Regions from separate parts of the Arthrobacter sp. NPDC080086 genome, predicted to be linked through region 3. Evidence: riboswitches for the same ligand, from Rfam matches in the RefSeq annotation. Region 3 holds a riboswitch; each other region holds the start of a gene.

Region 1 (4,581 bases), on a different contig from region 3:
GACGCCGGGTGGTCCAGGACCTCCACGACCTCCAGGTACTTGTGCCCGGCGAGGGGGATGATCATGTTGCGGGTGCCGAATCGGGGGTGCACGCCGCCCTTGACGGCCTCGACCCCGAGGGCCGTGGCGATACGGTCGGTGGTGGCCGCGAGGCCATCCTTTTCACAGGCGTAAGAGACGTGATCCATGCGCATGCCCTCATCTTGGCACTTTGTGATGGACCTCTCAGCTTAGGCTGTCCTAACCTCGCCGGCGCCGCCCGGAGGGTCCCCGTGCCGCCCGGCGCGGCCGGGGAAATCCGCCGGAGAAGCCGTCCCGGGGACCGGTTTCTTCATCTTTGTCACAAAGCTATCCGGACCGGTTTCCGGCTTCCTACACTGGGAGCAGGTCATGAGTGCCAGCGCCAAGCCCCGGCTCGCTGGCCGGCAACCCTCCTTGCGCGGTGGGGTGCCCCGGGTGAAGACCTGGCCCTCCGGCGACCGCCGGCGGGGCAAGCGCGGCGCCAGGGCCGTGACGATATTCCGGGACCTGCCAGCGGCGCAGGACCCGGGAGGCGGTGCCGTCCTGAGCCCAGTCACAGGAGACACCATGTCCAACGCCTGGTCCTTTGAAACCCGTCAGATTCACGCCGGCCAGCAGCCGGACGCCGCCACCGGCGCCCGTGCGCTGCCGATCTACCAGACGACGTCGTTCGTCTTCCCGAGCGCCGAGAGCGCCGCCAACCGGTTCGCCCTGGCCGAGCTCGCCCCCATCTACACCCGAATCGGCAACCCCACCCAGGACGCGGTCGAACAGCGCATCGCCAGCCTGGAGGGCGGCCTCGGCGCGCTGCTGCTCAGTTCCGGGCAGGCGGCGGAAACCTTCGCCATCCTCAACATCGCCGAGGCCGGGGACCACGTGGTGGCCAGCCCCAGCCTCTATGGCGGCACCTACAACCTGCTGGCCCACACTCTGAAGAAGTTCGGCATCTCCGTGACCTTCGTGGCGGACCCGGACAACCTGGACCAGTGGCGCGAGGCGGTGCAGCCGAACACCAAGCTGTTCTTCGGGGAGGTGGTCTCCAATCCGCGCCAGGACGTCCTGGACATCGAGGGAATCTCGGACGTGGCCCACCAGGCAGGGGTGCCGCTGATCGTGGACAACACCCTCGCCACCCCGTACCTGATCCGGCCGCTGGAGTGGGGCGCGGACATCGTGGTGCACTCGGCCACGAAGTACCTGGGCGGCCACGGCTCGGCGATCGCCGGTGTGATCGTGGACTCCGGGAAGTTCGACTTCGGCGCGGACCCGGAGCGGTACCCCGGCTTCAACACCCCCGACCCCAGCTACAACGGCCTGGTCTACGCCCGGGACCTGGGCGCGGACGGCGCACTGGGGGCCAACCTCTCCTACATCCTCAAGGCCCGGGTCCAGCTGCTGCGCGACCTCGGCTCCGCCGTCGCGCCCTTCAACGCCTTCCTGATCGCCCAGGGCATCGAGACGCTGAGCCTGCGGGTGGAGCGGCACGTCGCCAACGCCACCCGGGTGGCCGAATGGCTGGAGGGCCGGGAGGACGTCGAATCGGTCGCCTACGCGGGGCTGCCCTCGAGCCCCTGGTACGAGCGCGGCCGGAAGTACGGTCCCCGCGGTACGGGCGCCGTCGTCTCCTTCGTCATCGCCGGGGGAGTGGAGGCCGGCAAGCGCTTCGTCGATGCCCTGGAGCTGCACTCGCACGTGGCGAACATCGGCGACGTGCGCTCGCTGGTGATCCACCCGGCGTCGACCACGCACAGCCAGCTCAGCCCGGAGCAGCAGGCGGTGGCGGGCGTCCACCCGGGCCTGGTCCGGCTCTCGGTGGGCCTGGAGCACATCGACGACATCCTGGCGGACCTCGACGCCGGCTTCCGCGCCGCGAAGACCGGCTAGGTCCGGGACCCCTGCCGGATTTCCCCACCTTTGCGGGCCCGACGGCGGCCGGCGCGGCGTGTCCGCGGCGACCCGCCCGCCTTGGCCTTCAAAGGTGGGGAAACGGGGCGGCGGGGCGGGCGGCTGTCACATGGAAGTCACAATCTTCGCCACGACGCCGCCCTCTTTCGTAGACTCGGTGCAGGTCATGAGTGCCAGCGACAGCCCCGGCTTGCTGGCCGGCAACCCTCCTTTTGCGGCGGGGTGCCCCGGGTGAAGACCTGGCCTGCCGGTCAATTGACGGCAGGCAAGCGCGAAGTGAGGTCTTTTAACATGACGATTGCCGTCACCCGAACGGGTGTACCCGCCACCAGCCCCGCAGCAGGAAACGCCGCCGCCCCCGAAGGCACCGTGCGGTACCTGTCCGTCGGCGCCCTGGAACTCGAATCCGGCGCCGTCCTGCCGGACGTGGTGCTGGCCTACGAGACCTGGGGCACCCTGAACGCGGACGCCTCCAACGCCGTTCTGATCGAGCACGCCCTGACCGGGGACACCCACGTCACCCGCGGCGCCGGCGGGGAGCCTGGCTGGTGGGAACAGCTCGCCGGCCCCGGCGCGCCCGTGGACACGGACCGGTACTTCGTGGTGTCCATCAACATCCTCGGCGGCTGCTACGGCTCCACCGGCCCGTCCACGCCGGCGCCCGACGGCCGGCCCTGGGGATCCCGCTTCCCCCTCGTCACCCTGCGCGACAGCACCGCCGCCGAGGCCCGGCTGGCCGACGCGCTGGGCATCCACCGATGGCACGCCGTGCTCGGCGGCTCCCTCGGCGGCGCCCGGGCCCTGGAGTGGGCCGTCAGCTACCCGGAACGCGTGCGCCGCTGCGCCGTGATCGCCGTCGGCGCCTACAGCACCGCCGAACAGATCGCCTTCGCCCAGGCCCAGACCCTCGCGATCCGTCAGGACCCGCGCTTCAATGGCGGCGACTACTACGGCGGCCCCGAGCCGCATGAGGGCCTGGCGCTGGCCCGGCGGATCGCGCACATCACCTACCGCTCGGCCGCCGAACTGGAGGGCCGCTTCGGCCGGACCGGTCAGGACGGCGAGACACCGCTCGCGCCCGGGCCGCTGTCCGGCCGCGGCCGCTACCAGGTGGAGAGCTACCTGGACCACCAGGGCAATAAACTGGTGCAGCGCTTCGACGCCAACAGCTACATCGCGATCACCGAAGCGCTGATGAGCCACGACGTCGCCCGTGGCCGCGGAAACCTGCAGCAGGCGCTCGCCGGGGCTACCGCCGAGTTCTTCATCGCCGCCGTGGACTCGGACCGGCTGTACTTTCCCGAACAGTCCCGGGAGCTCGCGGCGGCCCTGCCGGGGGAGGTGCCCATGCACGTCATCTCGGCCCCGATCGGCCACGACGGGTTCCTGACCGAGATCGGCCAGCTCGGCGGCGTCCTCCGGGAGGCGTTCTTCGCCTGAGCATCAAGGCTTCTTCGCTGGCTCTTGCCGGGGACTGGTGTGCAATTTTGCAGATAGGCTCTGCGCGATTGGTCGTTGAGGCTGCGGCGGTGACACTCCATACTCGTGGAGAATGACCGCGTGTGGTCCAACTCACACGGAGTCAGCCCAGTAAGCCGCAGGGTGTCGATGGCGACACCGAAGGAGTTCTTATGAGCACGGAAAACGCCGCCGCGAGGCGCGCAGAGGAAACCGACGTCAAGGCGTCCGGCCTCAAGAAAGTCGTCGCCGCCTCCATGGCCGGCACGGTGGTGGAGTGGTACGAATTCTTCCTCTACGCCTCCGCCGCAACCCTGGTCTTCGGCAAGGCCTTCTTCCCCAATTCCCAGACCGAACTGGACGGCATCCTGGCCGCCTTCCTGACCTACGCGGTCGGCTTCGTCGCCCGCCCCATCGGCGGCATCGTCTTCGGCCACTTCGGTGACAAGTTCGGGCGCAAGCAGCTGCTGCAGCTGAGCATCATCCTGGTGGGTGTCTCCACCTTCCTGATGGGCTGCCTGCCCACCTTCGCCCAGATCGGCTACTGGGCTCCGGCCCTGCTGGTCTTCCTGCGCTTCGCCCAGGGCTTCGCCGTCGGCGGTGAGTGGGGCGGCGCCGTCCTGCTGGTGGCCGAGCACAGCCCCAGCAAGTCCCGCGGCTTCTGGGCCAGCTGGCCGCAGTCCGCCGTGCCGCTGGGTAACCTCTTCGCCACCGCGGTGCTGTTCATCCTCTCCTCGGTCCTGTCCTCCGCCGACTTCCTCGGCTGGGGTTGGCGTGTGGCCTTCTGGCTCTCCGCCGTGATCGTCCTGATCGGCTACTACATCCGCACCAAGGTCAACGATGCGCCGATCTTCCTCGAGGCCCGCAAGGAAGTCGAAGCCGGCCACAAGGGCTACGGCGTTGCCGAGGTCTTCCGCCGCTACCCCCGCGGCGTCTTCACCGCCATGGGCCTGCGCTTCGCGGAGAACATCCTCTACTACCTCGTGGTCACCTTCTCCATCACCTACCTGAAGACCGTGGTCCACGCCGACACCACCCGCATCCTCATGCTGCTGCTGATCGCCCACGCCATTCACTTCTCTGTGGTTCCGATGGTGGGCCGGCTGTCCGACCGCCTGGGCCGCCGCCCGGTCTACATGGCCGGCGCCGTCCTCGGTGCCACCTGGGGCTTCTTCGCCTTCCCGATGATGGACACCG
Region 2 (4,581 bases), on a different contig from region 3:
GCCAGGAGATTCTCATACCAGGGCATGGGCGAACGCTCCCCTCGTCTGCCGGAATGACGCCGGGTTGAAGGCCGGGAGGGAGAACGAGGCGAGGACGGCGTCGAGCAGTTCCGGCGCGCGCTGGCTGTTCGCCCCGAATCGGGCATTGATTTCGAGCACCACCGGGGTGCCGTCGGCCCGGCGCCGGACGTCGAGGTCCACCGGCCCGGTGAGGGACAGGGCACGGACGGCGTTCATCGCCAGGTTGCCGACGTCGTTCGCCTCCCCCGCCTCCACCCGGCGGGTACTAAGGGCGTTGCCGACCTCGCCCTGCGCGAGCGCGGTTTTCTCCACGACGACGGCGAACGGCGGTGTGGTGTTGTGCGCCGGGGTTCCGAAGACCATTGGCCCGTACTCGGTGCCTGGGATGAATTCCTGGACGATCAGGCCGCCGGGAAGTCCGGCCCAGTCGACGTCGGAGCCGCTCCGGACCACCGTCACGCCGCGGCCGCCCCGGGACACCCGGGGCTTGATGACGACGGGTCCGCCCAGGAGCTCGATGGCCTCCTCCGCGCAGCGGAAGTCCCGGGGAACCCCGAAGGCGGGAACCGGAACGCCGGCAGAATGCAGCTGCCAGGCGGTGTAGAGCTTGTCATCGGCGAGCGCGACGGCGCCGGTCGGCCCGATGATGACGCGGACGTCCGGGCCAAAGCCGGCCCGGAAGGCGGCCAGGCGGGGCAGTTCCTCACTGACCGTGGGGATCACGAGGTTGATGCCCTCGGCGCCGACCAGCCGGCGCAGCGCGGACACCAGCTCGGGATCCGTGGCCGCGGGTACCCGGACCACCGGCACCCCGGAGACTTCGGCCAGGTCGCGGATGTCCGTGCCGAGGACCGGGATGCCACGTTCGGTCAGTTGCGCGGCGAGGGCACGGCCGGCGGGGCCGCCGACGCCGGTGACCAGCACGCGCGGCTTCACAGCTTCTCCATTTCGGTGCTCAGCAGGCGGACGGGTTCATAGGCCTCGGCCACCCGGCGGCGGGCCTGGCCGCCGCGGAAGGAGGCGATGCCGCGGACCCGTTCGGGCGTCATGTACGGCTTGGCCAGCTGGTCGCTGTGCATCTTCACCGCCTGGACCTTGGCGTCGACGTAGTCGTCAATGTCCACGAAGACGCTGGGGTTGAATTCCCGCGTGGCCGAGGGGCTCTCGTAACAAAGGATCGAGTGGTGCTGCCGCGCGGCCCGCAGGGTGGCCTGGTGCACCGCCTGGTGGTCCTGGTGCTGGTCGTGGTTGGAGTGGGTGAGGATGATGTCCGGGTTGAAGCGCACGATCGCGTGCTCGATGGCGCCCACCATTTCCTGGCTGTGGCGGTGCAGCTCGGTGTCCGTGAAGTTGTGATGGATCATGCCGGTCAGGCCCATGAACGTGGCGCCGCGCTGGGCGTCCAGCGACCGCTCCAGGGCGTTGCCGCCGCGCTTGCCGTCGCTCATCACCAGCCCCTGCACCTCGTGGCCGGAGTCGACGAACTTGGCGAGCGTTCCGCCGCAGGCCAGCTCCAGGTCGTCCGGGTGGGCGCCGATGGCCAGCACCCGGCGGGGCTGCCGGGCCGGGCTTCCACCGGTGCGCAGGGCGGTCAGCGCGATGGCGAGGGCGGTGAGTCCGCCCAGGGTGGCGGTCAGGTCGGCGGTCTGCCAGAACTCGGAGGCGTCCAGGGCAAAGGCGGCGACGTTGGCCAGCAGCAGCACCGCGCCGGTGGCGAGGGAAATCCGGCGCAGAAGTTCGGGACGGCGCAGCCGGCGGTGGAACCAGGATTTCCCCACCGCCGCTGCGACCAGCAGCGCAATCAGCAAGACGATTATCAAGACGTAAATCGAGACCATGAATCTTTCCAGTTCTTCTTCGAGGTGCCGGCCGCCCCCAGTGCTGCGCCGGACAAAATGATGGATCTGCAACCCGCCCGGCAGAGGCTGCCGGGTTCTGGAGGGAAGGATTGCTTGTCAAAGAACCGGTCCGCGGTATCCCGGCGGAGACGTCAAAACCCATGCGCCAGCGGCACTGCGCATACGGCCGGAAGCGGCCGCGCAGCGGGTGCTGAAAAGGCGTATGCGGTATGTGGAGACCCAGCGGAGACCTTGGACTGCCACTTCAGTAAACGTGACGCCCCTATCGGAAAACCCGAGTAGGCAATACCCGAAAAGCATTCGGCCACCGCGGACGGAACTGGCTTTTTGTACTCGATCACGACGGGCGCGATACTCGGTCGGCCTACGGCGGACGGCCTCCCGTGACCGAACATGACGGGGCCGACGCGCGGGCGCGGGCCCCGGGGTGTTAGGTTTTTTGCAGAGTAATGAGAACCGGTGCCAAGCCCTGACTGGCCGGTCGGCAACCCTCCTTTTGCGGCGGGGTGCCTCAGGTGACTACTCGGCAATCGACCATTCGAGCTGCAAGCGTGAACGTAAGGAGTTTGTCGTGTCCGACGCGACCCCGCCCCCAGTCCCCGCCCCCGGAACCGGCACCCCGGCCAACCCTCCCGCGCAGGCCGCAGCGCCCGCGGAGCGGCTGGCCTACCGGCTGCTGACCGGCCCAGACGACCGCAGCTTCTGCGAGCGGATCTCGGCCGCCCTTGCCGAGGGGTATGTGCTGCACGGCAGCCCGGCCGCAACCTTCAATGGCACATCGGTGATCGTGGCGCAGGCACTGGTGCTGCCGGCCGCCGTCGCGGAGGCGGACGCCGCGGTGGCCCGCGCCGTCGACGGTCTGGAATCCGAAGGGCTGGAATCCGAAGGGCAGGCGGGGGCATGAGCTACGCCGGGGACCTGACCCCGCAGGCAACCTGGGAACGGCTGCAGTCCGGCGCGGTGCTGGTGGACGTCCGCACCCGGGCCGAGTGGGCCCAGATCGGCGTCCCGGTGACCGGCGGGGCGGCCGCGGAGCCGGTATTCATCGAGTGGACCCGGGCCGGCGGCGTGCCGAACGAGGACTTCCTGGACGAGCTCCGGCAGCGCGTCCCGGCCGACGCCGAACTGCTCTTCCTCTGCCGGTCCGGGGCCCGCTCCGTCGCGGCGGCAGGGGCTGCGACGGCGGCGGGATTCACCGTCTACAACGTGCTGGACGGCTTTGAGGGCCAGCCGGATGAGGCCGGCGTCCGCCGCGTCAACGGCTGGAAAAACGTGGGCCTGCCGACCGACGGGACCCGCACCGCATGAGTTTCAATCCCGAGGCCGCGGACTGGAACCCGGACACCCAGGCCGTCCGTGGCGGCCTGGACCGGACCGGCTTCCAGGAAACCACCGAGCCGATCTTCCTCAACTCCGGCTTCGTCTACGAATCCGCCGCCGCCGCGGAGCGGGCCTTCACCGGCGAGGACGAGCGGTTCGTCTACTCCCGCTACGGCAACCCCTCGGTGGCCACCTTCCAGGAGCGGCTCCGCCTGCTCGAGGGCACCGAGGCGTGCTTCGCGACGGCGTCGGGCATGTCCGCGGTGTTCACCGCTCTCGGCGCGCTGCTTGGGGCCGGTGACAGGGTGGTCGCCGCCCGGTCCCTGTTCGGATCCTGCTTCGTGATCCTGAACGAGATCCTGCCGCGCTGGGGCGTGGAGACCGTCTTCGTCGACGGCCCGGACCTCGACCAGTGGCGTGACGCGCTCTCGACGCCGGCCACCGCCGTGTTCTTCGAGTCGCCGTCGAACCCGATGCAGGAGATCGTGGACATCGCCGCCGTGAGCGGGCTGGCGCACGCCGCCGGCGCCACCGTGGTGGTGGACAACGTCTTCGCCACCCCGCTGCTGCAGCGCTGCACGGACTTCGGCGCGGACGTGGTGGTCTACTCCGGCACAAAGCACATCGACGGCCAGGGCCGGGTGCTGGGCGGCGCGATCCTGGGCAGCAAGGAGTTCATCGAGGGCCCGGTCCGGCAACTGATGCGCCACACCGGACCCGCGCTGTCCGCCTTCAACGCCTGGGTGCTGACCAAGGGCCTGGAAACCATGTCGTTGCGGGTCAACCACGCCTCCGCCTCGGCGCTGCGGCTGGCAGAGTGGCTCGAGGCGCAGCAGGCCGTGACTTGGGTGAAGTACCCGCTCCTGGCCTCCCACCCGCAGCACGAGCTGGCCGCCAAGCAAATGAAGTCCGGCGGGACCGTGCTGACCTTCGAACTGGCGTCCCCGGCCGGCCGGTCCGCCAAGGATGCCGCCTTCGGGCTGCTGGACGGGCTGCGGATCATCGACATCTCCAACAACCTGGGCGACTCGAAATCGCTGATCACGCACCCGGCCACCACCACGCACCGGGCCATGGGTCCGGAGGGGCGGGCCGCTATCGGGTTGAGCGACGGCGTGGTGCGTCTCTCCGTCGGACTGGAGGACGCGGAGGACCTGATCCGGGACCTTGGCCAGGCGCTGGCGCGGATCCAGTAATCCCCGGCGGCGGCGTGGAACGTACGGCCTAGAACCGGCGGACGGGTGCCAGTGCCGGCAGCGGACCGGTAGCGGTGCCGGCGTCGGGCACGTCCCCGCCGACCGTGGTCCGCACCGCCTCGCCGACGACGGCGCCGAGCCCGGCGCGGCGCTGCAGCTCCGCACCGGTGCCCTCCGCCAGGATC
Region 3 (4,581 bases):
GTGACGATGTTCCAGCCCACCCGGCCGTTGCTGATGTGGTCCAGGGTGGACATCTGCCGGGCGAACTGGAAGGGGTGGCTCTGGATCACGGAGGAGGTGGCGGCCAAGCCGATCTCCCGGGTGGCGGCGGCCAGGGCCGAAAGCAGGATCAGCGGGTCGTTGGAGGGAACCTGCAGGCCCTTCCTCAGGTGGGAGGCCCAGCCGCCGTCGTAGTCGCCGTAGAGGCCCACGACGTCGGCGAAGAAGATCGCGTCGAATTTCGCGTCCTCCAGCTGCCGGGCCAGGTCGGTCCAGAGCTGCAGTTCGTTGAAGCGGTGCTGCTGGGCCTCGGGGCGGCGCCATTGGCCGCCCATGATGTGGCTGGTGGTGTTCATGACGAACGCGCTGAGGAGCAGGCGGGGGCGGGGTCCGTCGAAGCGGGGGCTGGCTGGTGAAGTCATGGTTCTGCTTTCCGAAGTGGGGTGCCGGGGCCGCGGTCAGAGCCGCTTGTCGAGGCGGCGGGCCAGGCGGGAGCCGCCGAACTGGACGAGGGTGACCAGCAGGATCATCAGGATGATCGCGGTGATCATCAGCGGGGTTTCGTAGCGGTAGTAGCCGTAGCGGATGGCGAAGTCGCCGATCCCGCCGCCGCCCACCAGCCCGGCCATTGCCGAGTAGGAGATGAAGCTGACGGTCATGATGGTGATGGAGCTGACCAGTCCCGGCCGGGCCTCCACCAGCAGCACGTCCCGGACGATCTGGGACCGGCTGGCTCCCATCGAACGGGCGGCCTCCACCACCCCGCTGCCGAGTTGGCTGAGGTTCTGTTCCACGAAGCGGGCGAAGTACGGGATGGCGTTGATGCTCAGCGGGACGATCACCGCGGCCGTGCCGATGGTGGTGCCCACGATGAAGCGGGTCACCGGGATGATGGCGATCAGCAGGATCAGGAACGGGAAGGACCGGACCAGGTTGACCAGGCCGTCCAGGACCCGGTGGAGCCGGGGCCGGTGCCGCAGCCCGCCGGGGCCGATCGTGTAGAGCCAGACGCCCAGCGGCGTGCCGATCAGGACGGCCAGCGGGATCGCGACCAGCAGCATGGCCAGGGTCTGGCCCATGGCGGCGCCGATTTCGGGCAGGACCGAGAGGATGCGCTCAAGCATGGATCAGGCCTTTCGGGGCGGGGCCGGCCGGGGCGGCTGCCCGGTGGGGCCGGTTCAGCTCGATGGCGTCGGAGACCAGGTACCGCCCGATCGAGGTGGCGGGGTGGAAGCCGGGGCGTTCGAGCTCGGCCAGGTCGAATTGCTCGACGATCCGGCCGTCCTCCATGACCGCGACGTTGTCCGCGATGGCCTTGATGACGTTCATTTCGTGCGTGACCACCACGATCGTGATGCCGAATTCGGCGTTGACGTCAGCGAGGTACTGCAGCACGGAGGCGGTGGTCCGGGGGTCCACGGCCGACGTCGGTTCGTCGCAGAGCAGGACCTTCGGCTCCGTGGCCAGCGCCCGGGCGATGGCCACCCGCTGCTTCTGGCCGCCGGAGAGCTTCGCGGGGTAGCTGGCGGCCTTGTCCGCGAGGTCCACGATGGCCAGGGCGTCGGCCGCCCGGCGCCGGCGTTCGGCCTTCCCCACCCCGGCGAACTTCAGTGAGAGCTCCACGTTCTCCTGCGCGGTGAGGTTGTTGAGCAGGTTGAAGTGCTGGAAGATCATGCCGATTCCGTGCCGGCTGCTGCGCAGTTCCGGCTCGCTTAGGGCGGTCAGGTCCACGCCGTCGACCAGGACCCGGCCCGAAGTGGGGCGTTCGAGCAGGTTGATGTTGCGCAGCAGCGTGGATTTGCCGGCGCCGGAGAACCCGATGATGCCTTGGATCCGGCCGCGCTCCACGGTGAGGGTGACGTCGTCGACGGCGGTGAACCGGCCGTCCTTCGACGGGAACGAGGTGCTGACGTTCTGGATCTCGATCACAGCAGACCGCCCGCGATCCGGGCCGGCGCTGCCGTCGTTGTGGTGTTCATGATTCCTCCGGGGCTCGCCCGAGGAAAGCCTCATCCCCCGGCGCCGGGGCAGCGCAAAGCGCGGCCTCTCGGGTCCGTGGAACAGTGGTTCTCCATCGGTCCTGGCGGTAGCACCGTCCTCATCGAGGGGGTTGCTGCGGCGTCACGGAGCCAGGTCTCTCAGCCGCTCGGGATGGTTACCCCACGAATCTGGCACACGCCCGGCCGAGGTGAAAGCGGCGCGTCACACGCCGTAAAGCTCCCGTCAGTCCCGGTTAAAGGCCCAGGAGCGGCGCTTCCCTGGCCGGGCAGGCGTTCATGACGACGTCCAGCCCGGCGGCCTTGGCGCGTTCGGCCGCGGCCTCGTCGATGACGCCCAGCTGCAGCCAGACGGCGCCGGCGCCGGCGGCAATCGCCTGGTCCACCACGTCGCCGACGCGTCCGGAGTTCACGAAGCAATCCACGACGTCGATGGGCCGCTTCTCCGCCGGGATTTCCGCCAGCGAGCGGTAGCCGGCCTCTCCGTGCACGTCGTCGCCGGGCAGGTTGACCGGGATGATGTCCATGCCCAGGCGGTCGCGGATGAACAGCGACGTGTCGTAGGCAGCACGCCATTGGTTGGTGCTCAGGCCCACGATGGCCCACCGGCCCTTGGTGCGCAGGAGGCGTTCGACGACGGCGGGATCGTTCACGTGGCTCATGCGGCCAGCCTACGTCCGCCGGCAGCGGCCCCGCAGTAGGGAATCCCACCCCGGGCACTGTGCCGAATTTCTAATCGGGCCAGACACCTCACGTCCGCAGGTTTCCGAATATTACGCGCCCATTTGGCGAAAATCCGCCGTTCGGTTTTAGTAGACAGTGACCATCCCGAGCGGCCGAGAGACCTGGATCGATGACGCCGCAGCAACCCTGGTCGACGGACCTCCACCCCGGAGCCCGCCGATAACGAGGACGCACGCCGAGGGAAGGGTCCGGACTGACTACCCGGGCCAAAGGCTGCTTCCGTAGGGTGCTACTGCCAGGACCGATGGAGTAACCCTATGACTGCTGTCCTGCACCCGTCCCAGCCCCGGGCCGACGCCCGGCCCGGCTCCGGCACCCCCGCCCTCCCGGTGTCCTTCCGCGGCCTGGGCCGCGCCTTCGGGACCGGCCCCGCCGCGCACACCGTCCTCCGGGATGTCAGCTTCGACGTTGTCCCCGGCGAGGTGCTCGCCATCCTGGGCGCCTCCGGCTGCGGCAAGTCCACCCTGCTCCGGGCCGCCGCCGGACTCGACGCCGCCACCTCCGGCAGCGTCGCCATAGACGGCGAACCGGTCCGCGGCGTCGACGACCGCTGCGCCTTCGCGTTCCAGGAGCCGCGGCTGCTGCCCTGGCATACCCTCCAGGCGAACATCGCCATCGGCCTGCCCGCCGGCGTCAGCGCCCGCGACGGCAAGGCCAAAGTGGCCCGCCTGTTGGAACTCGTGGGACTGCAGGACTTCGCCAAACACCGCCCCCGGGAGGTCTCCGGCGGCATGGCCCAGCGCGCGTCGCTGGCCCGTGCCCTGGCCCGGAACCCCGGCGTGCTGCTCCTCGACGAGCCCTTCGGCGCCCTCGACGCACTGACCCGGATCAAGATGCAGGACCTGCTCCTGGAGGTCCACCGCGCCGAACCCACCACGGTGCTGCTGGTGACGCACGACGTCGACGAGGCCCTGCAACTGGCGGACCGCATCATCGTCCTCGGCCGGGAGGACACCGAATCGTCCCCGGCCGGCGCCACGATCGTGCGCACCCTCGCCGTCCCCGGCGGACGGCCACGGGACCGCGCCTCGGCCGAACTGGCCCGAATGCGCACCTCGCTCCTGGCCAGCCTCGGCGTCGACGGCCACTAACGGCCCCGCCCCCGCCGCCCCGGTCACGGCCTGAACGGTCCGTCCGCTCCCGGCAGGCAGCGCCGCCGGTACCACAGCACCGGACCGGCGAGCCGCCCGCTCCCCGCGCCGGCGGCCACCCGCATCACTCTCCTGTCTCTTTCGCATCGCTCGCACCGCCCGTAAAGGAACTTCCATGGCTCCCACCCGCACCACGTCCCGCCGTTTCGTCCTCACCGCCGTCGCCGCCTCCGCGGCCCTGGCCCTCACCGGGTGCGTCGCCGGGGAAGGCTCCGGCAGCCAGCCCGCAGCCGCCGCGGCCGCCGGCGGCAACGGCGGCGGCACGCTGACCATCGACTTCGCCACCTACAACCCGCTGAGCCTAGTGATCAAGAAGAAGGGCTGGCTGGAGGCCGCCCTTAAGGACCAGGGCGTCACCGTCAAGTGGGTCCAGTCGGCCGGCTCCAACAAGGCCAACGAGGCACTCCGTTCCGGCGCGGTGGACGTCGGCTCCACCGCCGGTTCGGCCGCGCTCCTGGCCAAGGCCAACGGCTCCCCGATCAAGACCATCGACATCTTCTCCCAGCCCGAATGGGCCGCCCTGGTCACCAAGCCCGGCTCCGGCATCAGCACGGTGGCGGACCTGAAGGGCAAGTCGGTCGCGGCCACCAAGGGCACGGACCCGTACTTCTTCCTGCTGCAGGCGCTGTCCGAGGCCGGCCTCTCGCCCAAGGACGTCACCGTGCAGAACC

The links. A riboswitch is a leader RNA that binds a small molecule or an ion and turns the genes downstream of it on or off. The one in region 3 is predicted to bind S-adenosylmethionine.
Region 1: another riboswitch for S-adenosylmethionine. It lies ahead of AB0305_RS16705 (homoserine O-acetyltransferase); the one in region 3 lies ahead of AB0305_RS05290 (ATP-binding cassette domain-containing protein).
Region 2: another riboswitch for S-adenosylmethionine. It lies ahead of AB0305_RS11770 (DUF1737 domain-containing protein); the one in region 3 lies ahead of AB0305_RS05290 (ATP-binding cassette domain-containing protein).

What each region holds. Positions count from the first base shown of each region.
Region 1 covers NZ_JBFBKP010000056.1:20,442-25,022, forward strand. Annotated here, with positions in the region: gene AB0305_RS16695 (VOC family protein) at 1-194, opposite strand, end outside; SAM riboswitch class IV at 387-503, shown strand; gene AB0305_RS16700 (bifunctional o-acetylhomoserine/o-acetylserine sulfhydrylase) at 589-1,905, shown strand; SAM riboswitch class IV at 2,089-2,204, shown strand; gene AB0305_RS16705 (homoserine O-acetyltransferase) at 2,218-3,366, shown strand; gene AB0305_RS16710 (MFS transporter) at 3,558-4,581, shown strand, end outside.
Region 2 covers NZ_JBFBKP010000029.1:23,422-28,002, forward strand. Annotated here, with positions in the region: gene AB0305_RS11755 (glycosyltransferase family 2 protein) at 1-26, opposite strand, end outside; gene AB0305_RS11760 (ATP-grasp domain-containing protein) at 13-957, opposite strand; gene AB0305_RS11765 (PIG-L deacetylase family protein) at 954-1,859, opposite strand; SAM riboswitch class IV at 2,326-2,438, shown strand; gene AB0305_RS11770 (DUF1737 domain-containing protein) at 2,542-2,784, shown strand; gene AB0305_RS11775 (rhodanese-like domain-containing protein) at 2,781-3,188, shown strand; gene AB0305_RS11780 (O-succinylhomoserine sulfhydrylase) at 3,185-4,396, shown strand; gene AB0305_RS11785 (glutamate--cysteine ligase) at 4,425-4,581, opposite strand, start outside.
Region 3 covers NZ_JBFBKP010000008.1:74,252-78,832, reverse strand. Annotated here, with positions in the region: gene AB0305_RS05300 (NtaA/DmoA family FMN-dependent monooxygenase) at 1-440, opposite strand, end outside; gene AB0305_RS05295 (methionine ABC transporter permease) at 477-1,142, opposite strand; gene AB0305_RS05290 (ATP-binding cassette domain-containing protein) at 1,135-1,947, opposite strand; SAM riboswitch class I at 2,087-2,176, opposite strand; gene AB0305_RS05285 (CoA-binding protein) at 2,252-2,677, opposite strand; gene AB0305_RS05280 (ABC transporter ATP-binding protein) at 3,017-3,850, shown strand; gene AB0305_RS05275 (aliphatic sulfonate ABC transporter substrate-binding protein) at 4,026-4,581, shown strand, end outside.